3 regions of the Photobacterium sp. SP02 genome follow, and region 3 is predicted to be linked to each of the others. Evidence: riboswitches for the same ligand, from Rfam matches in the RefSeq annotation. Region 3 holds a riboswitch; each other region holds the start of a gene.
The links. Region 3 has a riboswitch for thiamine pyrophosphate ahead of thiC (phosphomethylpyrimidine synthase ThiC). Riboswitches for the same ligand answer to the same signal wherever they lie in the genome.
Positions count from the first base shown of each region.

Region 1: another riboswitch for thiamine pyrophosphate. It lies ahead of thiD (bifunctional hydroxymethylpyrimidine kinase/phosphomethylpyrimidine kinase); the one in region 3 lies ahead of thiC (phosphomethylpyrimidine synthase ThiC).
Region 2: another riboswitch for thiamine pyrophosphate. It lies ahead of thiB (thiamine ABC transporter substrate binding subunit); the one in region 3 lies ahead of thiC (phosphomethylpyrimidine synthase ThiC).

Region 1 is NZ_JASJOJ010000003.1:40,770-51,303, reverse strand. Features, by position in the region: gene P0Y67_RS02080 (ABC transporter substrate-binding protein) at 1-834, opposite strand, end outside; partial or broken gene P0Y67_RS02075 (ABC transporter permease) at 863-1,612, opposite strand; gene P0Y67_RS02070 (ABC transporter ATP-binding protein) at 1,671-2,462, opposite strand; gene thiD (bifunctional hydroxymethylpyrimidine kinase/phosphomethylpyrimidine kinase) at 2,459-3,343, opposite strand; TPP riboswitch at 3,443-3,540, opposite strand; gene P0Y67_RS02060 (VOC family protein) at 3,733-4,083, shown strand; gene P0Y67_RS02055 (family 20 glycosylhydrolase) at 4,156-6,744, opposite strand; gene P0Y67_RS02050 (hypothetical protein) at 7,357-7,845, shown strand; gene P0Y67_RS02045 (hypothetical protein) at 8,152-8,793, opposite strand; gene P0Y67_RS02040 (hypothetical protein) at 9,033-9,494, opposite strand; gene P0Y67_RS02035 (DUF3450 domain-containing protein) at 9,745-10,509, shown strand; gene P0Y67_RS02030 (MotA/TolQ/ExbB proton channel family protein) at 10,511-10,534, shown strand, end outside.
Region 2 is NZ_JASJOJ010000007.1:86,627-97,160, forward strand. Features, by position in the region: gene leuB (3-isopropylmalate dehydrogenase) at 1-798, shown strand, start outside; gene leuC (3-isopropylmalate dehydratase large subunit) at 825-2,264, shown strand; gene leuD (3-isopropylmalate dehydratase small subunit) at 2,282-2,884, shown strand; gene P0Y67_RS05150 (DUF547 domain-containing protein) at 3,015-3,815, shown strand; TPP riboswitch at 3,905-4,007, shown strand; gene thiB (thiamine ABC transporter substrate binding subunit) at 4,124-5,110, shown strand; gene thiP (thiamine/thiamine pyrophosphate ABC transporter permease ThiP) at 5,138-6,751, shown strand; gene thiQ (thiamine ABC transporter ATP-binding protein) at 6,767-7,480, shown strand; gene P0Y67_RS05170 (PhoH family protein) at 7,518-8,894, opposite strand; gene rapA (RNA polymerase-associated protein RapA) at 9,181-10,534, shown strand, end outside.
Region 3 is NZ_JASJOJ010000040.1:29,471-40,004, forward strand. Features, by position in the region: gene P0Y67_RS15840 (LysR substrate-binding domain-containing protein) at 1-439, shown strand, start outside; gene P0Y67_RS15845 (aminopeptidase P family protein) at 563-2,350, shown strand; gene P0Y67_RS15850 (hypothetical protein) at 2,558-3,493, shown strand; gene thiH (2-iminoacetate synthase ThiH) at 3,560-4,681, opposite strand; gene P0Y67_RS15860 (thiazole synthase) at 4,691-5,461, opposite strand; gene thiS (sulfur carrier protein ThiS) at 5,463-5,672, opposite strand; gene P0Y67_RS15870 (HesA/MoeB/ThiF family protein) at 5,669-6,427, opposite strand; gene thiE (thiamine phosphate synthase) at 6,421-7,071, opposite strand; gene thiC (phosphomethylpyrimidine synthase ThiC) at 7,068-8,996, opposite strand; TPP riboswitch at 9,122-9,219, opposite strand; gene P0Y67_RS15885 (universal stress protein) at 9,280-9,720, opposite strand; gene crcB (fluoride efflux transporter CrcB) at 9,851-10,234, shown strand; tRNA gene P0Y67_RS15895 (tRNA-Trp) at 10,461-10,534, opposite strand, start outside.

The sequences.
Region 1 (10,534 bases), on a different contig from region 3:
GCGGAGGGCAAAGCGAGGTAACGTATCGCGCCAGGCCAGTTTGTTTAATTCGTTATTCAGTGTGTCGGGAGAATAGGAAATGAAAGTTTGCCAGGCTTTATCCGGGTGATTGATGAGATATTGTGTGGCTTTCTCTATGGCGAGATTAAACTTTTTCAGATCTTCTGCGTTGTACTGGTTTTTATTGGCAACCACCACCAGCTCGTCGTAGGGAGGCACGCCATGTTCTTCCGGGAAGAATGATTTTGCTTTATATCCTTCCAGCGCCAGCTGGTTAGATTCAAAATTGCGTAATCCGCCCCATATGGCGTCAACTTTACCGGAGGCGAGTGATGAGGAAAGCGCCCATCCGACGTTAACGATCTTAACGTCAGTGAAGCTGACGCCTGCTGTTTTCAGCATAGTGCCGACGGTTGCCTCTTCATTGCCGGCAATGGCGATACCAATCGTTTTCCCCTTCAAATCAGCCATGGTATTGATCTTGTTATTATCAAGCACCATCAGGGTGTTCAGCGGCGTTGCGATTAAAGTCGACGCCCTGATCAGCGGCAGCCCTGCAGCCACATCAATCGTCAGACTGGTTTGGTAAGATATCGCCAAATCCACTTTTCCTGCCGCCACCAGTTTGGCTGGCATGGAAGGGTCTGCGGGCTCCTGAATCTTAATGTTTAAACCTTGCTCTTCAAACAAGCCGTTTTTTTGCGCAATAATGATAGGGCCGTGATTCGGGTTGACAAACCAGTCCAGCATTAAGGTCATGTCTTTTGCCTGAGCCTGGCTGGCAAAACTGGCAATGGCAAGCGCAATTGCACTTCGGGCAGGTAAGTAGGTCATTAATTTTTTTCCTTGTCTAATACGAAATTTATTGTGACTGGCCATTCTCTGGCAGCCAGGGGATAGCGCGTTTAAGCAGGTAATCTGTCGCAAAATACAGCGACACAGAGAGCCCGGCTAAAATCAGCAAGGCGGCAAACATTTCATCGATCATCATGCGGGCGTTGGCTTGCAGCATCAGGTAGCCGAGCCCTTCGCTGGCGCCAACCCATTCACCGACAACAGCGCCAATGGGGGCGACAACAACGGCAACCCGTATACCCGAAGCCAGGGCAGGCAGAGCCGCCGGCAGCCTGATATGCCATAACATTTGCCATGTTGTGGCATTCATAGTCTTTGCGAGATCTAAATAGCCCTGGGGCGTGTGCCGCAAACCGTCATAGCAGCAAGTGGTGACCGGAAAGAAAATAATAATGGCCGCCATCACCACTTTGGATGCAATGCCATAGCCCAGCCAGAGCATAAGAATAGGGGCGATGGCAAAAACGGGAACGGCCTGACTGGCGATCAGCAGAGGTAGCAGCCAGCGTTTAACCGGATTAAAAAGCAGCATCAATAGCGCGCAGATAAGACCAATGCCAAGGCCGAAGGCTAACCCCAGGACAATTTCGCTGATAGTGACACTGGCATGGCTGAGCAGGACATCATGGCGCTGAATTAATTTGCGAAATACGGCGAGCGGCTCTGGAAGAATAAAGCCGGGAAGCTGAAACAGGCTGACAATACCCTGCCAGAAACCGATCAGAAACACCGAGCTGATCGCCAGACGACTCAGGGAATGATGAAAAAAGGGGCGGAAATTCATTGTTGTGACAGCAGGTTTTTCTGCGAGTTCTTTAGACATAGTGCTCACCCAGACCGGAAAGTTGCTCGATAATGGCCTGTTGTTTTACAGCCAGCTCTGCATTGATGGTTCTCGGCGGTGTGCCTTCGGGAACGGACAAGCGCGCTAACCGGCCCGGTTTGCCTTGCATTAAAAAGAGGTGATGACCCAGCCTTAGTGCTTCCTGAGGATCATGAGTAATAAGCAGTACAGTACGCTGAGCCAGCAATTCAGCGGCGAGATCCTGGAGTTTATATCTTGTCACGGCGTCCAGGGCGGAAAACGGTTCATCCATTAAAACCAGCGGTTTGTCCTGAATTAAGGTACGCACAAGCGCGACGCGCTGTCGCATTCCTCCGGACAGTTGTGATGGACGGGCGTGCAATTTTTCACCTAACCCGACCTGTTGGAGAAGCTGAATGGCACGTTCCTGCACGGCTTCACTGGCTTTACCTTGTTTGAGCCTGAAACTGAAACAGACATTGTCCAGTACATTTAACCAGGGCAGCAGCAGATCCTGTTGCGCCATATAGGCGACGCGATCACTCATACCCCGGGCATCCGACGTAGACAGCTCACCCTGCCATGCCACATCTTTCGGTAACAGATCGGCGAGAAGCCGCAACAGAGTGGTTTTACCGCAGCCACTCCGCCCAAGAATGCAATGCCATTCTCCGGCCTGAAGTGTTAAATCCAGCTGACTGAATAAAGGGGCAGCTTGACCTGAAAAGGACAATGTCAGCTGTTTTACGCTGACACCTAAACAATGAGGCTGAGTGTCGGGCGAGGGCTTCACTGTATTCATCGTTTATTCCTTGACGGATGAAGTGCGTAGAAGTGATGGACTGGCCCGTGTCCCTGACCAATGCGGAGCTGATCGGCATGGCACAGTGCTTGGGTTAGGTACTCTTTACCTTTATGGACAGCCTCAGAGAGGGGGCAGCCTTGTGCTAGGTAGGAGGCGATCGCGGCGGATAAAGTGCACCCTGTTCCATGGGTGTTTCGGGTGGCGATGCGCTTGGCAGAAATAGTGATGGTGTCACTGTTTGTGATCAGATAATCGGTACTGAATGTGTCCTGTTCCCAGTGTCCGCCTTTGAGCAATACAGCATTGCTGCTGATGGTTTTGAGTTGCTCGATAAGCCATTCTTTATTGGTATGCTGCAGGGCTGATGGATCGATATGCCGGCCAGTGGAGCGGGTGAGTGTGACAGCTTCTGGCAGGTTGGGGGTTATCAGAGTGGCTAAAGGGATCAGTTCATTTTTGAGGGTACTGATCGCGTCTTCTTCCAGTAAAAGATCCCCGCTGGTGGCTACCATGACAGGATCCAGAACGATAAATTCAGGCTGGTACTGGCGAAGTTTCTTTGCGACGGCCTGGATGATGCCAGCATCGCTCAGCATACCTATTTTGACGGCCCGGATGTCGAGATCACTGAAAACGGCATCCAATTGCTGTTCAACGAATGCCGGGCTGACAGGAAAGATGCCGGATACACCCAGTGTATTTTGCGCCGTCAGTGCAGTAATAACGGAGCAGGCATAGCCACCTGTTGCGGAAATCGCTTTAATGTCTGCCTGAATGCCCGCACCGCCGCCGCTGTCTGAACCGGCAATGGTCAGTGTAATCGGAGTACGAGCAGGGCTATCTGACTGAGAAGGTTTGGTTATTGTGGACGTGTTCATCGGCATCCCTTGCTATCAAAATCATCGCTTGATTACGCAGGGGTGACGAACAGTCGCCGGATTACACTTCGGAGCATCCTGGTCAGGATGAGAAGGTGACAGGCAATTCTGCTAGTTCCCTACGCCAGTATTAACTGGATCAGGTTCAACGGGTCCCACAGTGTGGTCTCAGCCTTACGGCTCCCCGACTAACGTATCTCTAAATCTGATGCGATGTGCTGAAGCTTGACACTTAAGCACTTTTTCGCGCTGGCCATTCTAACCTTGTTGTTTCTCAGAAAGCAAAAGAATTACACCAATTTGATGACTGACAAGTTGACAGATGCAAACTCAGCTAAGATTTCGTTGTAGATTATGTATGTTGAATCAGCCATTAAGGAGCAGAGCCAGTGAAAAAGCACCATCAAATCAACTATGTTGAATTTCCCGCCAGTCATATACCCAAGACCAAGGCATTTTTTGAGCGCGTTTTTGGCTGGTCATTCATGGATTATGGTGATGAATATGCCGCATTTTCAGAACAGGGGCTGGATGGAGGATTTTATGCCGCGCCGTTGTCTTCTCAGGTTGAGAAAGGCAGCGCGCTGATTGTGATTTACAGCGACAATTTAGAAGCCACCGAACAGGCGGTGATCGCCGCGGGCGGGGTGATTGTGAAGCCGATTTTTTCATTTCCGGGCGGCAGACGTTTTCACTTCACTGAGCCAAGCGGTAATGAACTGGCGGTATGGTCGGAATAAGATTAGGGTCAGAGCGTCAGCATTAAATGAAACAGAGCTCCCGCAGGAGCTCTGTAAGTCGGTTGTATGGTCTTAGTTAACCGTTGTTACCCGGCTGGTTCGCTGACCTGAAACGGTTCTCAGCTGGACACCTGCCGCGACAGCGGGTGGGTTGAGATGGTCGTACGACTGCCAGCTCGTGCCCTGATCCGTTGAGTACTCAATAGTCAGGCCAGGGAAAGTCGAATTGGCTTGAAGTACACCATTCTCAATAACACCGCCTGGAACCGGCAGGTTAAACGCGATACCGGCTTGCTCCAGTTTGGGCAGCACTTTCTGACCCAGCAGATTGGCGAACTGGTTGTAATCGGCGTTACGTCCGGTTTCATCCAGCGCAATGCCTGCGTTGTCATTGGCTTCCCATGTTGCAGTGTGCCAGGCACGTTCAGCCAGACCCAGTACGCGAGGGAAGATCATCCCTTCAAACTGGTCTTCGGTACGGACTGTTTCGGCCCAGAGCGATCCCTGAAGGCCCAGAACATTCTCCGGTTTGAGCAGCTTTTTCACGCCAGCTAATGCGACCACTTCTGCTTTGGTAATCGGTGCACCGGCACGGGTGAAGTCAGCATTGGCGAAGACGTCGTCTGGCATGAAACCAAAGGTTTTACGGGTGTCGGTAAAACGTGGCGCCCAGTAGTAGCCACGCTCGTTTGGATCGGGCTCATACGGGTGGTCAAAGTACAGGTGGCTCGCATGGTTATAGACGACTTTATAGTCGTTATTGGCCAGATTATATGCCCTATCTGCAACGCCCCATTCCCAGATATTTTGCCATGCGTTGCCCCACAGCTGGTTGTTTGCCATTTGTGAGCGTGGGTAAACCTGACCATCGTGCATCAGCCCGTCTTCCCAGCCAGCCATATCCAGACCATAGTTGGCAGTTATCACAGAAATACGTTCGACAAAGTAACGGCTCAGATCCGATACGCTGTTGACACCATCAGTATTATTGGCAATGAAATCCAGACAGGCCAGGGAGTTAATCCATGCACCTGCAATTTCGTCACCGCCGAAGTGGAACGTTTTGAGTGGCTGAACGCCCTGATGCAGGTTGACGAGGCCGCTAACCACTGCATCAACAAAGTTATAAGACGATTCCATACACACATTGATGGCGTTGTCTGTGAACATCTGAACCGACAGATACTGAGTGGTATCGTTAAAATCGGTCAGGAGGTATTTGTTCGCTTCTGCCATGTTCCCCTGAGCCGCGTAGTGATCATAGCGGGCTTCCATCGCCTTGATTGCGGCGTGTGCATGGCCGGGAATGTCGATCTCAGGCACGACTTCAATATTGAGGGCAGCGGCATGGCTAAGAATGTCCTGATAGTCCGTGGCAGTGTAATAGCCGTTGGATTCAGGTGAACCATCCGGGCCTGCACCCAGGAAAGGTAAAATACAGGCTTTCTCTTCCGGATCATGGCAGCGTGTTGCGCCAACATCTGTCAGTTCAGGCAGACCTGGAATTTCTATGCGCCAGCCTTCGTCGTCAGCCAGACGCAGATGGAGTTTGTTTAGCTTGAATGCGGCCATTTGATCAAGCAGCTGGATAATCGCATCTTTAGTTCGGAAATTTCGGACGGCATCGACGGAAAAACCACGGTAAGCAAAGCGGGGTGCATCGGTGATCTGCACCTCAGGGACTTTATTACCCTCGACTAATTGCAATAAAGACTGGGAAGCATACAGTGCGCCTGCTGCATCCGCTGCCCCTATGGTGATGATCTCGTTAGCGGCGTCGACGTTAAGGCTGTAAGCCTCTTCCCATTTTTGTACGCTATTGATGTTGACCTGGCTCCAGCCCATATTGATACGTTTTTGCGTTGTGGGCGACCAGGGCACAGCGGTTACACCTAACTGATTGGCCAGGAACATGGCCTGATCTTCGTAACCATTGCCGTAGACGATAACCCAGGTTGAATCCAGTGTGACATCACCGGCGCCGAGCGTCATTTCGGCTGGAGTAGGAATAACACCGCTGGCATTGTTGATGACATTGAGATCAGCATTACGCTGGTATCTGTCTTGTGCGGTAAAAGGATCGTAGAAGTCGGTTATGGCAGCACTGCCATAACGTTTCCATTGCTGTGGCGTTGAAAAATCAGCCACGAATGGGAGTTCTTCTGATGGCTTGGTAGGTACCAGACCATTCACACGGTTACTGGTACTGGTGATCAGCGACGTGATGGTCTGACCCTGATCTTCAGACACAAAATACCAGTTCGGCATCACGTCCGTTTTTGCTACCTGCCAGTTTGCAGCGTCAAACTCAATGGCAAGCGACTGTCCAGGAGCCAGAGGGACAAAGTTTGCGGTTGGCTCGATCTTGAACATATCACCATTGACATGGCTGATTTTCACCTGGTCGGTTAAGACACTTTCAACCATACGGATATGGCTGAAGTAAATTGACCAACCCGTCGCTGGTAATGTTTTACTGCTTTGGTTTGTGAAATCGATTTTAGCGCGGAAAGTGACCCAGTCATCCTGAGTGTTATCCAAAACGGTGTAAGTCACATCCAACCCCTGACCAAGCTGGTCCAGGTCTGCAGCAGGAATAGCCATCGCAGGTGCAGCAAAGACAGCTGACAATGCAAGTGCTAATACTGACGTTTTTATCATCTTAGGTTCCTTTTTTTGATGAGCGAAATAAACAATTTCAGCCTAACCATAAGATCTGACTGATAAAAATATCAATAGTAGTTAATTCAAAAAAATATAGTAAAACTGGCAGTGATGCCTAACAAAGCATACTTATTGTGCATAAAATGAACAATTGTTCGTGATGGAGATTGTAATTTAAGCGAAGCGGGAAACATTGACTGTTTCGGCAGGGCATTTCTGGCAGTGGAGATGACAGTGTGATTAGTGGTTATTGCGCGCTATAAAATATTGAACACTCTTATCAAGCCGATGAGAGATGCATTCAGCAAAGTTATCATTCCGACATATGAAGTGGGGCAAATTTTCTGCAAAATCATAGTGGTATTCGGGGATGTTTAACGGTTTTAATGCTTAACAAACTGTGTTGCATGTTCATTTCATCATGGCACTAGCAACATGCGGTTAATAAAAGCGACAACTTACAGGTAACATTTAAATCCATTCAGGTAACAAATCAGTCGCCTTGTAAAAATGGCAGCCAGCTATCAGTTTCGCGATTACAAGTGGATTTCCGCTCATCTGTAGAAGATACTCTCCCGGCAACAACCTGATACGACAAAGGATAATAAAATGACAAGAGCAGCAGTACTTTTATGCTCATTACTGGCCCTGGCTGGTTGTGATGAAGAGACAATTGAAAATTTGGTTGAGGGTAAGGTCGAAGTTTTTACGATTCATAGTGCCAGCACGACAAACCTGACCGGTGTGCCTGATGGTTACCACACATGGGCAGAGCTGCAAGATCTCAATGTAGATTTACCTGCGAATGCACCTTTTGGCACTCGTGATGATCTGGTCAATGCTGTTGGAGATGTGACTGACTCCGGTTGTGCAAAAATTCCGGAAACATCGGGAGTCTGTTTTAAAGAAGGCGATACATCCAGCTGCCTTCCCACTGAACTTACAGAGATTGGCCTGAAGACGTATAAAATTGATTTAAGCAGTATTGAAGATGCAATCAATGCCGGTTTCTACCCAACAGCGGTGCAGTATCTTGATCAATTTGGTCTGAACTCGAATTTGAGCATTGAAGATGCAGAATGCTCAGCAATTGAATAAACCTAATTGCGGATAATGAACACGAAGGCCAGACACGACGTCTGGCCTTTTTGTACCAGTTTGGTTTGAAAGGATGCACTGTAAATACTTGATGTTTAAATTTCGAGTCGTTATCCACAAAAGCTGTGCATAACTCTGTGGGAAATGGCCAGACCCCAGAACCTGTATCGTCTTGGCCAATGTCAAGCATTCAATGTGGGATTTTTGTGGTAATTTTTTGTCCTGTACATGAGCAAGATTTTACAAGTAATCCATTGTATTTAAAGAAAATAATTATTTTAAAGGGAAAGAGGTCGCAAGTAAGGCTCAGCTTTCAGGCCCGGACAGCGGTTGCAATTTTAACAGCTGAGAATGGCTTACTTTTAAAGTTGCAGTGTTGAAATGTTTTCCGGAGAGTTCGGGGTGACGCTCGTAAAAAAAGTTACGGTCTCTTTCTATCGCATAGCTATGTGTCAGATAACCCCTTCCGTTGGGATAATTAGTGTTCCAGAGTGAGCTTCTGGACACTTTACTGCTGGCAATAAACTCACCCAGGTAAGTGACTTCACCTGGCTGGATAGAAAACGTTAAGTCCAGCCGTTTATCGGTTTGGGTGTGGACAGTTTTTCGGCCGTCAGTGCCAATAAAGGTAATGGTATGAAGCAGATAGTCTCCTGACGGCAATGGCACAGAAAACAAAGAGCTTGCCGTAGTAGGGCTGCGAAAATCACTGGAATCATTGCTGTTAGACACAGTGATATCTTGCTCTGTGTCGGCTCGACTAAAATACAGTGTTGTTTTTAAGTTTTCACCTGTAGACGGCCAGATAGTCGATGCGCCAATGCTACCCACTAAAAAACCGGTATCCGGTGGTTCGGTAGATTGTAAGTTTTCAGGAATAGATACCAGTACGCCCTTGCTACATCCAGCCAGGGACAAACCGATCAGACTGTAAACCAAAGGCTTCATGCTTTATTCCTTCCTATTAATCGTTAACAGTTGATAAATATCTAAAAACTAGCCTATACGCAGATGCAGGCAAGCTGAGCCGCAAAGCACATTTATGCCACACAACGCACAAAATCTCATGGGTTAACGTTAAAAAGTCAGGTGAATAATAAAACTTTGAGCATTAGCTCAAAGTTTTATTGAATATTCACTGAACAGGGAAAGGAGAGATCGGCACCAGAGCAGGCCAACTCGTCATATTATTTGGCAGCGATAACGTTTTTGAACTTGCTTGCTTTACTGAAGAGATAGTCAACATCTGGCGGAAAGTCTTTATTAGACTTTGCGTGGTTCATCATGTCGAAGACAGTAAACTCTGTGAGTATCGCAAACTGATAGGAAGTGAAGTCGCCATTTGCCTGTAACGTCGGGTCGTAATACACATCCCCTGAACGAATGATCGCATGATCGACGATCGGATCTTCACAGCGAAATCCAAGCACGTAGCGCTCTCCCTTGCCATAAATGACATTCATGTAAGAGTTATAGAAACATTCGTTTTCTTGGGTTGTGCAAGTTTCTAATAACTCTGGGGTCATCGCTGAAACCGTCACGATTCTGATCCCTTCCGGGCGGAAGCCTAAGTCAGACAGTTGTTGTTGAATCGATTCAATGGAGAGATTGGACACTTTACTTTCCGAATAACTGATAATCCGGCGCATTATATCTTCCCCGTTTCTTCAGGTCACTGTCTTCGATTCGTATTGTCCTTAATGCGTGATTCGGCCTGATCTGAGCCGTGCTGCTATGGGATTAGCGGAAGCAAAATTTCCGGATTTTATAGTTTAAATGAGATTTGTTTTCAACTAAGATGTGTGACCAGTCACTCAGCTTAATGAGTAATTGACTAGTTATGGGAAGTTGGCTCAATGGCTTGCTTTTTGAACAGATGCTTAAGGTAACTGCTCCAAGATGAACATGATGAAATCCAGTCTGACCGTGATTGCACTCGGTCTGAGCATAAATGCGGGGGCCAATACACTTGATGCGGCCCGCAATATTGAGAGCAAAATCAATCAGTCTGCCGAACAAAGCCAGAATAAGATTGATAAAAGTGCAGATACAACGCTGTCAATGAAGGCTGAAATTGAAGCCCTTCAGGAAGAAGTGAAAAACCTCGTTGTCTATCGGGATCATCTGGCTCGCCTGGTTGATAGTCAGGAATCAGAAAAAAGCAGCTTAAGTGAACAGATTTCAGGCATCAAAGAAACTCGCCAGGGTGTGGTGCCATTGATGTATAAGATGATAGATGGCCTGAAATCCGTGGTAGAAGATGATAAGCCAATCAAACGTGATCAACGGTTGGCACGGATTGCCAAACTGGAGTTCATGATGGCTCAGGCCGATATCAGTGATGCCGAAAAGTATCGCCGCATTCTGGAGGCTTACCAGATTGAAATGGACTACGGTACTAAGCTGGGTGTCTATCAGGGTAAATTGGCCCTGAGTGCCACAGAAAATATTGAAGCCGATCTGCTGTATCTCGGGCGTGTGGCTTTCGTGGCGCGAAGCCTTGACGGTCAGCGCTACTGGGCCTGGAATGACGGTGCGCATCAATGGCAATCATTAGAGCCTCAGGCTGGTACTGAGCTGGATAAAGCCTTTGCAATGGCGTCGAAACAAATCGCCCCCGGTCTGATTTCTCTTCCTGTGTCTGTCAATCTGGAGGCTAACTGATATGAAGTTTAAAACGTTAGCACTC
Region 2 (10,534 bases), on a different contig from region 3:
CTGCGCAAACACTTCCAGCTGTTCTGTAACCTGCGTCCGGCGCAGATCCACAATGGTCTGGAAGCCTTTTCTCCGTTGCGTGCCGACATCTCAGAGCGTGGTTTTGACATAGTAGTGGTGCGTGAGCTGACCGGCGGCATCTACTTCGGTCAGCCAAAAGGCCGCGAAGGGGAAGGCGCGATGGAAAAGGCCTATGATACCGAGATCTATCATCGCTATGAAATCGAGCGTATCGCCCGTATCGCCTTTGAATCGGCCCGCCTGCGCCGCAAGAAAGTCTGTTCTATCGACAAAGCGAACGTACTGCAAAGCTCGATTCTGTGGCGCGAAGTGGTGGAAGGTATCGCCAAAGATTACCCGGATGTCGAGCTGAGCCATATGTATATCGACAACGCTACCATGCAGCTGATCAAAGATCCGTCGCAGTTTGACGTCATGCTGTGTTCCAACATCTTCGGTGACATTATCTCCGACGAATGCGCCATGATCACCGGCTCTATGGGCATGCTGCCTTCGGCCAGCCTGAACCAGGACAAGTTCGGTATGTATGAGCCGGCAGGCGGTTCTGCGCCGGATATCGCCGGTAAAAACATCGCCAACCCGGTGGCACAAATCCTGTCTGCCGCCCTGATGCTGCGCTACAGTCTGGAACAAGAAGAAGCGGCACGCACCATTGAGCAAGCCGTCTCCCAGGCACTGGAAGCCGGTGAGCTGACCGCCGATCTGGCCGGCAGCCGCCCAGCCCTGTCTACCGACGCCATGGGCGATAAAATCGCCGCCTACATCCGCCAGGCGTAAGCCGAACGACGAGGAGCAAACGAGCAATGTCAAACACAACACACACAGCCAAAACGCTGTACGAAAAAGTCTATGATGCCCACGTCGTGGTGGCCGCCGAAGGTGAAAACCCGATCCTGTATATCGACCGTCATCTGGTGCACGAAGTGACCTCACCGCAGGCCTTTGACGGTTTGCGAGAGAAAGGCCGTCAGGTTCGCCAGACCGGCAAAACCTTCGCCACTATGGACCACAACGTCTCAACGCAGACCAAAGACATCAATGCGTCGGGCGAGATGGCCCGTATCCAGATGGAAACCCTGGCCAAGAACTGTAAAGATTTCGGCGTCACCCTGTATGATCTGAACCATAAATACCAGGGCATAGTCCATGTCATGGGGCCTGAGCTGGGTATTACCCTGCCGGGCATGACTATCGTGTGTGGCGATTCCCACACCGCCACCCATGGGGCGTTCGGCGCGCTGGCCTTCGGTATCGGGACGTCTGAGGTTGAGCACGTACTGGCCACCCAGACCCTGAAACAAGCCCGCGCCAAAACCATGAAGATTGAAGTCAGAGGCAAAGTCGCCCCTGGCATCACAGCCAAAGACATCATTCTGGCGATCATCGGCAAAACCACAGCCGCCGGCGGTACCGGCTATGTAGTGGAATTCTGTGGTGAAGCTATCACGGATCTCAGCATGGAAGGCCGGATGACGGTCTGTAACATGGCCATCGAACTGGGTGCCAAAGCGGGCCTGATCGCACCGGATCAGACCACCTTTGATTACATCCAGGGCCGTAACTTTGCCCCGACCGGCGCCGAGTTTGAAGCTGCCGTTGCATACTGGCAGACACTGAAATCCGATGCTGATGCTCAGTTTGACCACGTGGTGACCCTGGAGGCTAAAGACATCAAACCCCAGGTCACCTGGGGCACCAACCCGGGTCAGGTGATTGCCATTGATGAGCCGATTCCGGCACCGGACAGCTTCAGCGATGCGGTTGAACGTTCTTCTGCTGCTAAAGCGCTGGCTTACATGGGTCTGGAAGCGGGTAAAAAACTGGCCGATTTCCCGATAGATAAAGTCTTCATCGGTTCTTGCACCAACTCGCGCATTGAAGATATGCGAGCTGCCGCTGCGGTCGCCAAAGGCCGCAAAGTGGCTCCCAATGTTCAGGCGCTGGTAGTGCCCGGCTCTGAGCAGGTCAAAGCGCAGGCCGAGCAGGAAGGGCTGGACAAGATCTTCATCGAAGCCGGTTTTGAATGGCGCCTGCCGGGCTGCTCTATGTGTCTGGCGATGAACAACGACCGCTTAGGTCCGGGAGAGCGCTGCGCTTCGACCAGTAACCGTAACTTTGAAGGCCGTCAGGGCCGTGATGGCCGTACTCATCTGGTCAGCCCGGCGATGGCCGCCGCCGCTGCCTGTGCCGGCCACTTCGTCGACATCCGCGAGCTGGACAAAGCCACAGTCGCCACCGCCTAATTTAAGAGGGAACAAGCATGGCAGGAATCAAACAACACACAGGACTGGTGGTGCCGCTGGATGCCGCGAACGTCGACACTGACGCCATCATTCCAAAGCAGTTTTTGCAGAAAGTGAACCGTACCGGTTTCGGTAAGCACCTGTTTCACGACTGGCGTTTTCTCGATGACGCCGGCGAGCAGCCTAATCCTGAGTTCGTCCTGAACCACCCGCGCTTTCAGGGCGCCAGTATCCTGCTGGCCCGTGAAAACTTCGGCTGCGGCTCATCACGCGAGCACGCGCCCTGGGCACTGGCTGACTACGGTATCAAAATCATCATTGCGCCGAGCTTTGCCGATATTTTCTATGGCAACGCGATCAACAATCAGATGGTGCCGGTACGGCTGACAGATGCTGAAGTCGATGAGATCTTCCAGTTTGTCGACACCAACCAGGGCGCCGAAGTGACTGTGGATCTGGTAAGCATGACGGTCAGCGCCAACGGCAAGACCTACAGCTTCGAGATTGACGAGTTCCGCCGCCACTGCCTGCTGAACGGTCTGGACAACATCGGCCTGACCCTGCAGCACGAAGATAAAATCGCTGAGTATGAAAGTAAGATTCCGGCTTTTCTGGCCTGATCTATACTGTCATTGCTGACTGGCTCAGACACCCTGCTCCGGCAGGGTGTTTTGTTTAGCGCCCGCCATCAGAAAGAAACGCCCCCGGTTTCGGTCTGTTGAATATCAATCTTTTTACAGAGGTGTTCACATGTATCCGTTACGCCAACCCCTGACCGTCCTGCTCCTGATGATGCTACTCAGCCTGTCTTCAGCGACACTGGCCGCCCCCAAAGCCGATCTCTGGCCTTTGTGGCAAGCCAGTAACCCGGGCAGTAGCGCGAAAGTTGACCACGCCATCTGGCAGGGCCTGCTCAACGACTATCTGCTGGTCGCCCCCAAGCAGACCCGCTTTCGTTATGCCGCGGTCAGCCCGCAGGATAAAGCCGCTCTGACACGTTATCTGGACCAACTCGCCGCGCTGGACCCGCGCCGCTATAACCGCAATGAGCAGTTTGCCTACTGGGTGAACCTGTATAACGCCCTGACAGTTAAAGTGATTCTGGACAACTATCCGGTCAGCTCGATCACCAAACTCGGCGGCATGTTCAGCTTCGGTCCCTGGGATGAAAAGCTGATCACCATCAGCGGACAAAAACTGTCGCTCAATGATATTGAACACAGGATCCTGCGCCCTATCTGGCAGGACGAGCGTATTCACTATGTGGTGAACTGTGCCAGCTTGGGCTGCCCGGATCTGCTCCCTGAGGTCATGCAGGCCGATAAACTGAACGAACAGCTCGACCAAGCTGCCAAACGCTTTATCAACAGCGATAAAGGGGTTGATGTGCGCGGCCAGAGCGTCCGCCTGTCGTCGATTTATGACTGGTATCAGAGTGATTTCGGTACTCTGGCTGAACTGCAAAAGCATCTGAACACTTACCTCAATCGGCCGGTGACGCTGGTATCGCCCAGTTACGATTACGACTGGCGGCTCAATGAGATCAAATAGCCTCGCCTGACAAGTTAACTTGCAGCTCAGGATTCACAGCCGGCCGCAATTGTGGCTGGCAACCTGTGCCGGCCGCGTTTACAATGAGAGCCGTTCTCATGGGGAGTCTTAGGGCTGAGATCGTACTGCGTACGGGACCCATTGAACCTGAACCAGATCATGCTGGCGGAGGAATTGAGAAAAACTGAGAGACAAGAAAGCACACCTTTACCCCTTTCGTGCCTTCCCGGGGAGATTCTCCCTCTCACTCAACCCCGCGCCTTGAAGAAATCGGAATTCCCTGTCTTACAGGAACTCAGGAGCGCTTTGTGAAACACCTACTGATAACCTTACCCCTGCTGGCTGCCGCCACGTCTGCCGCCGCCGCTCAACCGACCTTGACCGTTTACACCTACAGCTCTTTTACCGCGGACTGGGGACCGGGTCCGGCCATCGAAACCGCGTTTGAGAAACAGTGCGGCTGCGATCTGCAGTTTGTCGCCCTGGACGATGGTGTGTCGATCCTCAACCGTGTCCGACTGGAAGGCAAAAGCAGCAAAGCCGATCTGCTGTTAGGGCTGGATAACAACCTGATGACGGAAGCCAAAAAAACCGGCCTGCTGACCACTCACCAGGTGGATACGGCGGCGGTCACCCTTCCGGGCGGCTGGCAGGATGACACCTTTGTCCCTTTCGATTACGGTTACTTCGCCTTCATTTACGACAGCAAGAAACTGAATAACCCGCCAGAGAGCCTGAAAGCGCTGGTTGAGCGCGACGATCTGACGATGATTTATCAGGATCCCCGCACCTCAACGCCGGGACAGGGTCTGATGCTGTGGGTGAAATCTGTCTATGGCGACCAAGCCGCCGCGGCCTGGCAGCAACTGGCGAAAAAAACCGTGACTGTGACCAAAGGCTGGTCAGAGGCCTACAACATGTTCCTCAACGGCGAGACCGATCTGGTGCTCTCTTACACCACCTCACCGGCCTACCACCTGATTGCCGAGAACGAAGACAAGTACAAAGCCGCCAACTTCAGCGAAGGCCACTATATGCAGGTGGAAGTTGCCGCCAAGCTCAAAAACAGCCGCAACAGTGAGCTGGCCGAGCAGTTCCTTACCTTCATCCTGACGCCGGGCTTCCAGTCACACATTCCAACGGGCAACTGGATGTATCCGGTCACCGCCCAGGAACTGCCTGAAGGGTTCAGCACCCTGACCCTGCCTGCCAAGTCGCTGGAATTTTCCGCCGATGAAGTCGCGAAAGAGCGTAAAAGCTGGATTCGCGAGTGGCAGACGGCCCTGACCCAGTAATGCACCTGTAATGCAATAGGACAGACCTTGTTACTCTCCCGTTCCAGCCTGCCCGGCCTGTTAAGCGCCGGGCTGATACTGCTTGTGGTCGGCGGGGCGCTCAGCGCGCTGCTGAGTCAGGCCACCGAACTGCAACCGCTCAGCTTGTGGCAGGATCCTTACCTGCGTCATGTCACGGCCTTCAGCTTTCAACAGGCCCTGTTATCGACCCTGCTCAGTGTGATTCCGGCGATCCCTGTCGCTTACGCTCTGTCGCGGCGCCGTTTTCCGGGCCGGACTGTGTTGCTCAGATTGTTTGCCATGACGGTGGTGCTGCCGGTACTGGTGGCGGTGTTTGGTCTGCTGGCTATCTATGGTAACAGCGGTTTGCTGGCCCAAGCACTGGCCAGGCTGGACATGACCCTGCCGTTCAGCATTTACGGTCTCAACGGCATTCTTCTCGCCCATGTCTTTCTCAACCTGCCGCTGGCGAGCCGTTTACTGCTGCAAAGCCTGGAAAGCATTCCGGCCGAACAGCATCAGCTCGCCGCTCATCTGGGCATGAAAGGCTGGCCACTGTTCCGGCTGGTTGCCTGGCCGCGGCTGCGTCAGCAGTTGCCTCAGGTCGCCGGGCTGGTGTTCATGCTGTGCTTTACCAGCTTTGCGGTGATTATGTCGCTCGGTGGCGGCCCGAAAGCCACCACGATCGAGCTGGCTATCTATCAGGCGCTGAGATACGACTTTGATTTAGCCGCCGGTGCCATGCTGGCGTTATGGCAGATGCTGCTGTGCTGCTCGCTGGTGCTGTTCAGCCAGCGCTTTGCCAAACCGCTGTCCACGCTCAGCGGCCGGGTTCGCCAGGGGCATCCGAATTACCTCGACAGCGGCTCGGCCAGAGTGTGGGACGGATGCTGGATTGGCTTGGTGCTGCTGTTAGTTCTGCCGCCTATGCTGGCAGTACTGAGCGCCGGGCTCAATGCCCAGCTGCCGCAGCTGCTGAGCACCCCCGCCCTGTGGCAGGCGATCAGCCATTCATTGCAAATCGCGCTGCTGGCCTGCCTGCTGGCACTGATCAGCGGGATCGCCATCCTCTGTGCCAGCCGTTACTGGCGGCTGCAGCGCTACCGCCTCTCTGCCGACGGGCTGGAGCTGATTGGCACCATTATTCTGGTCACACCCGGGCTGGTGATCAGCACAGGTCTGTTTTTGCTGCTGCGCGAATTCACCGACGTCTTCGCCTCGGCCTTCTGGGTGGTCGTGGCCGTCAATGCCCTGATGGCACTGCCTTATGTCATCAAAACCCTGAGCCAGCCGATGCTGCATCTCGCGCAGCAATACAACCCGCTGTGCCAGAGTTTGGGCATGCGCGGCCTGCCGCGCCTGTATCTGGTGGAATGGCGGGCACTGCGCAAACCTATGGCCCAGGCGATGGCGATCAGCTTCGTGTTGTCGCTGGGTGATCTGGGTGCCATTGCGCTGTTCGGCAGCCAGGATTTTCAGACCCTGCCCCTGTACCTGTTCCAGCTGATGGACAGCTATCAGATGGATGCCGCCGCCGTTGCCGCTCTGCTGCTGCTCTTGCTCAGCCTGGGCATTTTCACTGTGGTGGAAAGCCTGCTATTGTCCCGGTCTCCCTCGTCTGCCCGCACTGCTAACGGATAACTTATGACTTCACCTATGCTCTCTTTGTCGCAACTGAGCCATTGTTACCGTCACCATAATCAGGCGCCGATGCAGCTCAGCTTTGATCTGTCGGTCGCGCCGGGAGATATTCTGGCGGTGATCGGCCCCAGCGGGGCGGGCAAAAGTACCCTGCTGGCGATGATCGCCGGTTTTCTCAAGCCGGACAGCGGAGAGCTGAGGATCAACGGTGACGTGATCGACAGGCAGAATCCGGCCGAGCGGCCGCTGTCGATCCTGTTTCAGGATCACAACCTGTTTCCTCATCTGAGCGTGTTTGACAATATTGCCCTGGGAATCCATCCCGGACTGCGCCTCAGCGCGGCTGACAAAGCATCAGTCAAAGACGCGGCAGAACGGGTCGGCATTGGCCGTTATCTGGATCGCTTGCCAGAGCTGTTATCCGGCGGTCAGAAACAGCGGGTGGCTGTGGCACGCTGTCTGGTCAGGCACCGTCCTCTGCTGTTGCTCGATGAGCCGTTTTCCGCGCTGGATCCGGCGCTGCGACAAGAAATGCTGGATCTGATCGCCAGTCTGGCCAAGGAAGCCGGGATCACTGTGCTGATGATCACCCACAGTCCGGACGATGCGCTGAAAATTGCTGATCACTGTGCCTTTGTCGAGCAGGGGGAAATCCGGGTATGCGGCCCCACCCAGCAAGTGCTGGGGGAGCCGGAAGATGAAAGATTAAGGAAGTACCTCGGGCGATGAATGCTTAAGATCCGCTCAGCGGATCCCGCCCAGTGAATTACAGATTTTCTTCAGCAAATTCCGCCAGACGGCTGCGCACCACACCATTGAGGTAGATATTGGCGCTGCCCTCGAAATTCTTAAATCGTTCAACGATATAGGTTAAGCCTGATGTCACAGGCGACAGGTAAGTGGAATCGATCTGCGCCAGGTTACCGGAACAAACCAGCTTAGTGCCTTCACCACAGCGGGTGATGATGGTCTTGATTTGTGAAGCCGTGAGGTTCTGACACTCATCCAGCAACACGAAAGCGTTCTGGATAGAGCGGCCGCGCATAAAGTTAATCGATTTGAACTGGATATTGGCTTTTTCGAAGATATATTTCATCGAACCGTCAGTGCAGACATCGTGCTTATGCAAGGCCTCCATGGTGTCTGTCACTGCCGCCAGCCAGGGCATCATTTTCTCTTCTTCCGTACCCGGCAGGAAACCGATAGATTCAGCAATGTCCGGGGTATTGCGGGTGACAATGATCTTGTCGTACATGCCTTTTTCTATCACCAGCTCCAGTGCGGCAGCCATCGCGAGGATCGTCTTACCACACCCGGCCGGACCGGTCAGGATCACCAGATCGATATCAGGATCGAGCAGCGCGTCCATCGCCATGCCCTGATAGATGTTCTTCGGATGAATGCCCCATGCCTGGCGGTGCATCAGGCGCTCATGCCCCAGATCTTTCAGGGTGACCATTTCCCCGTCCAGACTCTGGATCCGGGCCGCGAAATCGGTATCTTCATCAATCAGGTACTGGTTGACGAAGGGCGATTCAAACAGCTCTTGCGGCAGCGTATGCAAGGTCGAGCGGCCGCGTTTTTCAGAATGGCACTCACCCACACGCTCCCAGAAACTGGCCGGATAGCGGTGGAACCCTTTGGTCAGCAGGCTGACGTCATCAATCAGCTGATCTGACCGGTAATCATCAACGTAAAACACCCCGGCGCCTTTGGCACGCAGGCGCATATTGATGTCTTTAGTGATCAGCACCACCTTGCGCGGCGCATAATGATTCTGGAGGTAGAGCACCCCGTTGAGAATCCGGTTGTCACCGGCCTTGTCGGCAAAGGCATGCACAGTCTCGTGAATTTCGTAATCGGCGAAAATCGCGATACGGCCTTTGTGATCACCTTGCTCGGTCAGGGGGATCCCGGCTGAGATTTGTTCCGGTGTGGCATCGTGGAAGATATCTTCGAGGGCGCGGATAGCAACACGGGCATCGCGGGCAACGTCGCGTTTGCTGTCTTTGATCCGGTCGAGCTCTTCCAGGACCGTCATGGGAATCACTACGTCGTGCTCTTTGAAAGAGTAGATGGCGAGGGGTTCATGTAACAGGATGTTGGTATCAAGTACAAAGACTTTCCTATCAGCATCGTCCATAGACGTCTCCTTGTTCACCTGAAATAGCCATTGGCAAAGGCTATCATTAATAAGCCTAAACCCGCTTTTCATTAATGACCGCAAAAAATGAAAATATTGTGACAATTTTCTCACTTGGTGGGTCCATCACTTAGCCCGTGACCTGGCTCCCATCATGCAGTACCATTAGCCCCTTTTTTGCCGGCGCCATTTGTGGCTTACACTTAATTTCAGTGTAGTTGATATATTCATCGTCGCCGGGATCCAATTCTCCTTGATTTCAAATATTTAGAAGGTTTTGTCCACTATGCCATTTGCTTTGGGTCAACGCTGGATCAGTGACACGGAAAGTGATTTAGGGTTAGGAACTGTGGTCGCCATGGATGCGCGTACTGTCACCCTTATGTTTGCCGCCAGCGAAGAGAATCGCGTGTATGCCCGCCATGATGCCCCTGTCACCCGCGTGATGTTCAACGCCGGTGATGTGACTGAGAGTCAGGAAGGCTGGTCGCTCAGGGTCGAGCAAGTGGAAGAACAACAAGGGGTGCTGACCTATATCGGCACCCGTACCGATACCGGGGAAGAAAATGTGTCGCTGCGCGAGATCTTCCTCAGCAACCAGATCCGTTTTAACAAGCCGCAGGACAAGCTGTTCGCTGGTCAGATTGACCGTATGGACCGTTTCGCCCTGCGCTACCGCGCCCTGAAAAACCAGCACCAGCAGCACAAGAGCCCGCTACGCGGCTTGTGCGGGATGCGTGCCGGCCTGATCCCACACCAGCTGTTCATTGCCCATGAAGTGGGCCGCCGTTTTGCCCCCCGTGTCCTGCTGGCCGACGAAGTGGGCCTGGGTAAAACCATTGAAGCCGGGATGATCATCCACCAGCAGGTGCTGGCAGGACGTGCCGAGCGTATTCTGATCCTGGTGCCGGAAACCCTGCAGCATCAGTGGCTGGTTGAGATGATGCGCCGCTTCAACCTGTATTTTTCTATCTTCGATGAAGAGCGCTGTGTCGAGGCGATTGCCGATGCGGCCAATCCGTTTGATACCGCGCAATACGTGCTGTGCTCACTGGATTTTCTGCGCAAGAGCCGCCGCCGTTTCGAACAGGCGCTGGACGCCGACTGGGATCTGCTGGTAGTCGATGAAGCCCACCACCTGGTGTGGAGTGAAGAGGCGCCGAGCCGTGAGTACCAGGTGGTGGAAGCCCTGGCCGAGAAAACCCCGGGCTGCCTGCTGCTGACAGCCACGCCGGATCAGCTGGGCCATCAGAGCCACTTCGCCCGCCTGCGCCTGCTCGACCCGGATCGCTTCTACGATTACGATGCCTTTCTCGATGAAGAGCGCCAGTACGCCCCGGTCGCCGATGCGGTGTCAGACCTGCTGGCTGGCAAAAAACTGGACGACGACAGCCGCGCGACACTGATCAATCTGCTGCCTGAGCAGGACATTGCCCCGCTGCTGGACACACTGACCACCCAGGGCGACGAACACGCCCAGCATGCCGCGCGTCAGGAGCTGGTCGACAACCTGATGGACCGCCACGGCACAGGTCGTGTGCTGTTCCGCAACACCCGCGCGGCAGTGCAGGGTTTTCCTCAGCGTCACCTCAATCTGTACCCGCTGGCGATGCCGTCGCAGTACAGCACGGCCATGCGTG
Region 3 (10,534 bases):
TCAGGAGCTTCACCGCGATACTCAGCGCTGTATCGTCCGCCCCGGCCACCCTGTGCTGGCGCTGGTTGAGCAGGGCGAATGGACTCAGGCCAATTATCTGCTGCAGCGCCATATCCAGGTGCGCTGCGGCCGCGATGACCGCTGGCTGCTGGACTACAAGCTGGCAGAACAAGGCCTGCAGCGCGACATCGCCATGTATGTGCCAGACTTTAATAGTGCCGCCAGCTTGTGTACCCATACGGATCTGATTTTTACGGCGCCGAGCCATTTTGCCGACTATGTCGCCGCTCAGCTCAATCTGGTGGTACTGCCGCTGCCGACCCCGCTGCCGGCAATGGCCTACACCCTGTTCTGGCCGCAGCATCAAGAGAATGATCCTGGCCATTGCTGGTTACGGCAGATAATCATTAACGGGTGCCGCGAATTGTCCAGTCGATAATTGCAGCCTCACTTTAAAAGCGCTACCGTTACCGGATCGGCCTGCTGCTGCCGTCAGGGTGACCAAGGGGCAGGTTTAGAGCATCCCCATTCGGATGACAACAACAGAAAGGAATATAGACTGATGCAATCAGTGATCTCACAACGCGTGGCACAGATTCGCCAGTGGCTGGAAGCGGAACAGCTTGACGCCCTGGTGATCCCGCATGAAGACGAATACCTGGGTGAATACATTCCCGAACACAACGAGCGCCTGCTGTGGGCCACCGGTTTTACCGGCTCGGCCGGCGCGGCGGTGATCGGCCGTGACAAAGCGGCCATGTTCGTCGATGGCCGCTATGTGGTTCAGGTTCGCAAGCAAGTGCCGGGCGATGTGTTTGAATACCGTCATCTGATTGAAGAGCCCCCGATGCACTGGGTGCAAGCGCATTTGCCGGCCGGCAGTAAAATCGCGGTTGATCCCCGGCTGCACAGCGGCGCCTGGCTGACACGCGTCCAGCAACATCTCGACAAAGATCAGCAGCTGGTGCTGATCAGCAACAACCCGATCGACGACCTGTGGCACGACCGTCCGGCCCCGACCTTGTCAGATGCCCGCCTGATGGGCCTGGATTATGTCGGCCAGAGCAGCAGCGAGAAGCGTGCTCAAATTGCGGCCAGCCTGCAGAAACAAAAAGCCGATGCCGTACTGCTGACCCAGCTCGACAGCATCGCCTGGCTGCTCAACGTGCGCGGCAGCGATGTGCACTGCCTGCCGGTACTGCTGTCAGCGGCAATTCTGCACCAGGACGCCAGCGTCGATTTCTTTATCGATCAAGCCCGCCTGCCTGCTGAGTTTGCGGCGCATGTCGGCGAAGGCGTTCGCGTTCAGGCCCCGGAAACCCTGAAAAATAGCCTGGCAGCCCTGAGCGGCAAGCGGGTGCTGCTTGATCCGGCCACCAGCAATGCCTGGTCCGGACAGACACTGCGTGACGCTGGCGCGGTCATCATTGAAGGTGCCGATCCCTGCATGCTGCCAAAAGCGGCGAAAAACGCCACTGAAGTGGCCGGCATGAAAGCCAGTCACATCCGCGATGGTGTTGCCGTGTCCAAATTCCTGGCCTGGGTCGACCGTCAGGTAGCGGCCGGCAACCTGCTGGACGAAGCGACACTGGCCGATCAGCTGTGGCAGTTCCGCATTCAAGACCCAAGCTGCACGGATGTCAGCTTTGACACCATTTCCGCAGCTGGCGGCAACGCGGCCATGTGTCACTACAACCACAACAACCAGCCTGAGCCGGGTGTCCTGCAAATGGACAATGTCTACCTGGTCGATTCAGGCGGCCAGTACCCGGACGGCACCACAGATATCACCCGCACCATCGCCATTGGTGAGCCGGATGCCGAAGTGAAGCAGACTTTTACCCTGGTGCTGAAAGGCCATATCGCGCTGGCAACCGCCCGTTTTCCCCGTGGCACGACAGGCTCTCAGCTTGATGCGCTGGCACGTCAGCATTTGTGGGCCCATGGTTTTGATTTCGACCACGGCACAGGCCACGGTGTCGGCCATTTCCTCAATGTGCATGAAGGGCCGCAGCGTATTTCAAAAGCACCGAATCCAACCGCACTGCTGCCGGGCATGGTACTGTCCAACGAACCGGGCTATTACCGCGCCGATGCATTTGGTATTCGCATCGAAAACCTGGAACTGGTGGTGGAAGTGGCAACCGAGGGTGACATGACAGTGCTGGGCTTCGAGTCGCTGACCCGTGCCCCGATTGACCGCCGCCTGGTGGATCTCAGCCTGCTGACCGAGACAGAACTCAACTGGCTGAACCGTTACCATCAAACCGTGTTCGAGGTGATCAGCCCATCACTGCAGGGTGAGGATCTGAGCTGGCTGCAGCAAGCCACGGCGCCGCTCAGCCGTTAACACTGAAATCTATTGATCTTCACACTCTCAGCCCGGCCATCTGTGCGCCGGGCTTTTTTATCACTGTCAGGCTCACACTTCAGTTAATCAAACACATAAAAGCCAGAACACTAGTAACAACCACCACTATTGATTGTTTTCACAACATAATAATGCCGTTAGCATCCCCGATGAAATTATACTCACTAGAATTCATAAGGTTATGCTATGAAAAAATATGTTCTCTATGCGTTAGGCTGCTTATCTTTTGCCGCCTTCGCCAATACTAACCCGCACCTGGAAAGCTATACCAAATCGGTCAGCCAGACCTTAAGCAAAGGCCAGCGTGTCAACTTTACCGTTAACTTTTCCCTGCCGCCTGCTGACCGACGCCATCTGGTCACGCTGGGTTTTGATAACAACCAACCCAACGCCATGGACTGTACAATCAGTATTTACAATGCCGCCAGCCAGCGACTGCATTATCTGGACTGTCGTCCGGGCTGGGGCGAAATACATTTTGATACACCCAATGAGTATTACCAGAATGGTTACCGCGCCGTTATCTCCCTCTATAACGCCGATTTCAGCAAGCCGAGCCAGCGCTTTGACGGTAACTTCCGCTTTAACTTTGGCGAAAGCAGCAGCATAGACAATGATCGCCTGCCTACCTGGTGGAAAAAAACCTATGAGGTTGTCGGGCTGGATGCCTATACCGACTATGATGGTGACGGTTTTACTCTGATGCAGGAATATTTCGGTAACAGCAAACCCAACGACGCCACCAGCTTCCCGGATCACGATCCGGTGATCGATTTTGATGAGACGCTGGCGGCAGGCACCTCAATCTATGCCGGTTTCGGCACGCCTGTGACCAAATGGCTGGAAATCACGCCTTACAACAATAAAAAAGTGAAGTCGCTGGAACTGATGGTCGATACCACAGCCAATGCGCGGAATCAGTCTGTCGTGGCCTTCTTCTACAACGAAAACAATGAACGGATTTACCCCACTTACCTGAAATATCCCTCCGGCAATTTGTCGGTCTTTTTTGATCAGCCAGTTGAAGTCCAGACGCTGAAAGTGGAGCTGACGGCCCGTCATTACTCGTCCGGTATCACCGCCCGCTATGACGCCAAAGTCAATGCGGTCTTTACCGAATAAATCAAAAAATCAGGCTGATGAATCCATCAGCCTGATTTTGTTATCAACATAAACCCGAGTACCGACTTACAGCGGCAGTCCGGAATACGCGTGATGCCAGTCTTTCCACACCACCTCAAAACCGTGTTGCTTCACCGCATCAGCAACCTCAGCTACGGCACGTTCATCACTGATCGCAAACTGCTCCAGCTCAGGCTCATCATCGGCATAGCCGCCAGGCTGGGTTTTGGAGCCCGCCGACATGCTGGTGATCCCTAATGGCAACACATTATCGCGAAAATGCGGCGATTCCCGGGTCGACATCGACAGCTCGACTTCAGGATTAAACAGCCGGTAAGCACAAATCAGCTGCACCAGCTGGCGGTCGCTCATCACTGATTTCGGCTCCAGGCCACCCGTGCAGGGCCGCAGGCGCGGGAAGGAAATCGAATAACGGCTCTGCCAGTAAGTGCGTTCGAGATAATCCAGATGACTGGCGGTAAAAAAGCAATCTGTGCGCCACTCTTCCAGGCCAATCAGGGCACCAATACCGATTTTGTCGATCCCGGCGCGTGCCAGCCGATCCGGCGTTGCCAACCTGTATTCAAAATCCATTTTATTGCCGCGCAGATGATGCTTGGCGTACGTCGGAGCACTGTAAGTTTCCTGATACACCATGACCGCATCCAGCCCCAGGGTTTTCAGCTCAGCATACTCGTGCTGATCCAGCGGCTGCACTTCCATCGACAGATAACTGAAGTGGCGTTTAATCGCCGGCACACATTCGCGGAAATAGGCCATGCCGACCTTGCGCTCATGCTCACCGGTGACCAACAGCACATTATCGAAGTTTAGTGCCTTGATCGCCGCACATTCCCGCTCAATCTCGTCAAGATTTAACGTCCGCCGCTTGATCTTGTTTTCCATGGTAAAGCCGCAATAGGTGCAGCTGTTGGCACAGAGGTTCGACAGGTACAAAGGGACATAAAACCCGATGGTCCGGCCAAAACGCTGCCGCGTCAGTACGGCCGACTGCTGCGCCATCTGCTCAAGATACGGCTCTGCCGCAGGCGAAATCAGTGCTTTGAAATCTTCCAGATCGCGCTTTCGTCTACTGAGTGCCCGCTCGACATCTGCAGCTGTTTTACTGTAGATAGACATCCGGACATCATCCCAGTCCAGCTGCCGCCATACATCCACATAACTCATGGCGTCTCCTTACGCGCTGGCGTCTAAAAACGCAGTTAACGGGCTGGACGCCACGGCATGGCTGACTTTACCGGCCAGGCCGGCTTCGTACGCCATCCGACCGCTCTCCACTGCCAGTTTAAAGGCCAGCCCCATCGCAACCGGATCCGCCGCTGCCGCAATCGCCGTATTGACCAGCACAGCATCAGCCCCCCGCTCCATGGCTTCAGCCGCATGTGACGGGGCGCCGATCCCGGCATCCACAATCACAGGCACCCGGGCCTGATCGATAATGATGTCGAGAAAATCCCGCGATGCCAGCCCTTTATTTGAACCTATCGGGGCGCCCAGCGGCATCACAGCGGCACAGCCCACTTCCTCCAGCCGTTTACATAACACAGGATCGGCATGGCAGTAGGGCAGCACAATGAAGCCTTGTTTGACCAGCGCTTCGGCTGCCGCCAGCGTTTCAATCGGATCCGGCATCAGGTATTTCGGGTCTGGATGGATTTCCAGTTTCAGCCAGTTGGTGCCCAGCGCTTCGCGGGCCAGCTGCGCGGCAAAGATCGCTTCTTTGGCATTCTTGGCCCCCGAGGTATTAGGCAGCAGGTTGACCCCTGCTTCGCGCAGCGGGGCAAGAATGTCGTCATCCCGGTTATCAATATCCACCCGTTTCAGTGCCATGGTCACCAGCTCAGAGCAGGATGCTAGAATTGACTGTGCCATTATGTCCCGGCCGGCATATTTTCCCGTACCGGTGAAAAGTCGGGATGAAAAGGTTTTATCGGCAATGGTCAGCATGTCAGCCTCCTGCTATGGCTTGAAACAAGGCGATTTCATCGCCGTCATTGAGTCGCTGATCGGCCCAGAACTCGCGGCCCAAAATGGCTTGATTGAGCGCAACGGCCGTCGCATCCAGCGGCATCGCCAGCTGCTCCAGCAGCTGTTGCAGCGAGCTTTGCGCCGCCAGCTGCATGGCTTTGTCGTTCACCAGAACGGTTATCGTGGTCATAAAGATTCCTTACTGCATACAGGACATTGAGGGTTGGCTGGCAAGGTAAACTGCTGCCATTGCAGGCTGAGGCCGTCGAACTGGCGGAACTGGCGGACACAGAGATCACCGCTGTCGGTGATAGCTTTCACCGCCTGCAGCGCCTGAAAGGTTCCCATAATGCCGACGACTGGCCCGGCAATACCTGTCTCACTGCAACTTTGCGGCGCTTGCATTTCCGCTTCAGGAAATAAGCAGTGGTAGCAAGGCCCCTGCTGTGCGCGAAAATCAAAGCTCATCAGTTGCCCCTGCCAGCGTATCGCTGCCGCCGAAATCAGCCGTTTTTCGTGTTCGAAGCAGGCCTGATTAATGGCATGACGACTGGCAAAGTTATCGGTGCAATCCAGCACCACGTCCGCCAGGCTGATTTCCATCGCCAGTTGCAGCTTGGCCAGCCTGGCCGTCACTGCGCGGGCACGGATCAGCGGATTGAGCGCTTTGACCTGCGCCACGGCGGCCTGCGCTTTGCTCTCACCCTGATTATCATCACGGTAGATAATCTGGCGCTGCAGGTTGGAACGCTCGACACGGTCGCCATCGGCAATCACCAGGCTGCCAACCCCCGCCGCCGCCAGATATAAGGCCGCCGGGGCGCCAAGCCCGCCAGCGCCGATAATCAGTACTCTGGCCTGTTGCAGGGCCTGCTGGCCCTGCTCACCGATTTCCGGTAGCTGCACCTGACGCTGATAGCGCAAAAAAGACTCGTCTGTCAGCATGGCTCCCTCACCAGCTTGTCGGCAAATCCCGCCAGTGCCTGCTCAAGATCCGCAGCGGCTGTCACGGCGCGCACTACAGCGACACAGGACACCCCGGTCTGCCAGACATCCGCAACATTGCTGAGATCAATACCGCCAATGGCAACAGTCGGGTAACGGCCGGCCACAGTGTCCAGGTGCTCTTTTAACTGGGCGATCCCCTGCGGCGGGGTTGGCATGTCTTTGGTCGGGGTCGGGAAAATATGGCCGATCGCCACATAGCTGGGTGCCAGGGCCAGACCGCGTTGCAACTCAGCCGCCGTTCGGGTCGATACCCCCAGACGGATATTCGCCTGACGCAACGCATCGAGATCCGCGATAGCCAGATCTTCCTGTCCCAGATGCACACCATAAGCACCGTGCCTGAGCGCCAGCTGCCAGTAGTCGTTAATAAACACCTGGGCGTTGTGCTCCCGGCCCAGACGAATCGCTTCAATAATCTGCGCTTCCAGCTCAGGATGGGCCGGATCTTTGATCCGCAGCTGAACGGATTTCACCCCCAGCGGCAGCAACCTGGCAATCCAGCGGACATCATCAACCACAGGATAGAGCGGCCCGATGCCGCCCTCCATCACAGGAAATGACTGTTGCATCACACCACTCATGCCTGTTCTTCCTCGTGAGTTTTAGCCTTGTGGTAGAGCTCGCTGCCCTTGTCACGAAATTCCTCCGCTTTCTGGCGCATACCTTCCAGCGGATCATCGAGCATGTGAATCACCTGGGCATCTTCTTGCGCTTTAGCGTAGTCCCGCACTTCCTGGGAGATCTTCATGGAACAGAATTTCGGTCCGCACATAGAGCAGAAGTGGGCCACTTTGCCCGATTCCTGCGGCAAGGTTTCATCATGGAAAGCGCGCGCGGTATCCGGGTCCAGCCCCAGATTGAACTGATCTTCCCAGCGGAATTCGAAACGGGCTTTAGACAGGGCATTATCACGCACCTGTGCGCCAGGATGGCCTTTGGCTAAATCAGCGGCGTGGGCACACAGCTTGTAGGTGATCAGACCGGTTTTGACATCGTCTTTGTTCGGCAGACCTAAATGCTCTTTCGGCGTGACATAGCACAGCATGGCGCAGCCAAACCAGCCAATCATCGCCGCGCCTATACCTGAGGTAATGTGATCATAGCCCGGAGCAATGTCGGTGGTCAGCGGGCCTAAGGTATAAAAAGGGGCTTCATGGCAGTGCTTGAGCTGCTCATCCATGTTCTCTTTGATCAGGTGCATCGGGACATGTCCCGGGCCTTCAATCATCACCTGGACATCGTACTCCCAGGCTACCTTGGTCAGTTCACCTAAAGTCCGCAGCTCACTGAACTGGGCTTCATCATTGGCATCAGCGACCGAGCCGGGACGCAACCCGTCACCCAGCGACAGGGAAATATCGTATTGGGCACAGATCTCGCAAATCTCGCGGAAATGCTCATAGAGAAAGCTTTCTTTGTGGTGCGCCAGGCACCATTTCGCCATGATAGAACCACCGCGGGAAACAATCCCGGTTACCCGCTTGGCGGTCATAGGGACAAAGCGCAGCAGCACACCGGCGTGGATGGTAAAATAGTCGACGCCCTGCTCGGCTTGCTCCAGCAAGGTGTCGCGGAAGACTTCCCAGGTCAGGTTCTCGGCAACACCGTTCACCTTCTCCAGCGCCTGATACATAGGGACAGTCCCGATGGGCACCGGGCTGTTGCGGATGATCCATTCGCGGGTTTCATGAATATTTCGGCCCGTCGACAAATCCATCACGGTATCGCCGCCCCAGCGGGTCGACCACACCAGTTTTTCCACTTCTTCTTCGATTGAAGAGCTCACGGCCGAGTTACCAATATTGGCATTCACTTTCACCAGGAAGTTGCGGCCAATGATCATCGGCTCGGATTCCGGGTGGTTGATGTTTGACGGAATAATCGCGCGGCCTTCAGCCACTTCCCGGCGCACAAACTCGGCTGTGATATCTTTGGGCAGATTGGCACCGAAGCTGTGTCCCGGATGCTGCTGGTTTAGCACCTCATCACGGTATTGAGCACGGCCCATGTTTTCCCGGATCGCAATATATTCCATTTCCGGGGTGATAATGCCCTGCCGGGCATAGTGCATCTGAGTCACACATTGGCCAGCTTGAGCACGGCGTACACGGGCTCGGTGGGCAAAACGCAGCTCTTCAAGTGTGTCGTCGGCCAGACGCTCTTTGGTATAGGCGGAGCTCAGCTCATCCAGCAGTTCGGTATCGCCGCGCTCCTCGATCCAGCTTTCACGCAGTGTCGGCAACCCGCTATAGATATCAATGGATTGATCAGGATCGGTATAAAAGCCTGAGGTGTCATAAACGCGAATCGGTTCATTAGGCTCAAAGATAGGATTGTTTTTATCGCCGCCGACCAGGGAATCGGCCTGAGCGATTTCACGCATGCCGACACGGATATCATCCCGGCTGCCGGTGACATAGACTTTACGTGAATTGGGATAGGCTTGGGTGGTGAGTGAATCAATGAATTGTTTCGCTTCCAGTCTCGCTTGCTTGCGACTCGACATAGCAATTTCCTTTTTCAAAGTTAGGGAAGTTGCTTGACGGATGGGCGCGTAAACAAGAGGCGGACACATGTAGGGCGTGTCGCATCGTCTGATACAGCAGCAGTACGCTAAAGGTACAGCTAGGCAGAAGATTTTCTCTTGTTCCCTTCGCAGATACTAATCTGATCAGGTTCAACGGATCCCGCAATGCGGTCTCAGCCAGTTGGCACTCCGACAAGTTTCAGTCAAAGAGTATAAGGAAGCATCACCCGCTCAGCAAGTCGTCTTTTTCATCCCCACACCACTACAGCGTTTTCTGCTGGCAGATCAGCACATCACACTTCAGGTGCTGCGCCAGCTCATAACGTATATCACCCAGCCAATGCATTCCGGGTTTGTAGTTACCTGTGACCACTAAATCGGCTTTAATCGCCTTTCCAAGCGCAATCAGATGCTTGGCAACATCGCCATCGGCCAGATGGATAGCCGCAACCGGACGTGGTGAATGCTTTGCCAGATCAGACAACTGAGCCATTCTTTTCAGCTCCTGCTCATTATGTGCCTCGTCGAGCTGTAAATCGATATCCAGAAAGCTGACATTCCCTACACCAGGCTCCACATAGGCCAGATGCAGATCCGCATTGTTTTGCTCTGCAATCACACCTGCTTTTGCAACCAACTGTTTTACATTCAAATCATCCGGGTTGATTGCCAGTAAAATGGTATGGTACATACCCATAAGCATCTCTACTCCTGCTAGGATTAGTGCACAATGTAGACCTTCATGTGAAAAAGCACGTCGCTTTGTGGTATCAGGCTTTAACCCTGTCTTTTCACCATAGCATGTAATGATTCTGTCACCATCTGGGCTTTCTATGAACCAACTGATTATTCTGGGCTATGTGGCCATTGGCGGGGCGGTCGGCGCCTGTTCACGCTACCTGATTGCTGAACTTTCGGTGCTTTTATTGGGCAAGGGGTTCCCGTACGGGACACTGGCTGTCAACATCATCGGCTCATTGATTATGGGGATGCTGAGCTCGGCACTTAACCAAGGTATGATAGAGGCGACACCTTGGCGTCCATTGATTGGCATCGGCATGCTGGGCGCTTTAACGACTTTTTCCACGTTTTCGATGGATAACCTGATACTGCTCCAGCAAGGCGCCTATATCAAGGCTGGCTTAAATATTATGCTGAACTTGTCTCTGAGCTTATTTGCTTGCTTCGTTGGATTTCAGTTGCTTCAGCGTGGATAAGCGGATGAATTGCCTATTGCGTCTAAACGGAAGTGAGATTCACTCCAAGCCCTAACATATGCCTGTGAGTGAAATTGAGGCATAAAAACCCCGCCTGATGACGAGGTCTTTAGAACTGGCAGCGGATGACGGATCGACCGGGCTGGCGTTCCAGTCGCCGACATCAGCGCATCGCGCTGACCTTCAGAAACAACAAAGCCCCGTCCGAAGACGAGGCTTTTGTATTTGGCAGGGGATGACGGATTCGAACCGCCGACATTCGGTTTTGGAGACCGACGTTCTACCGGGCTGAACTAATCC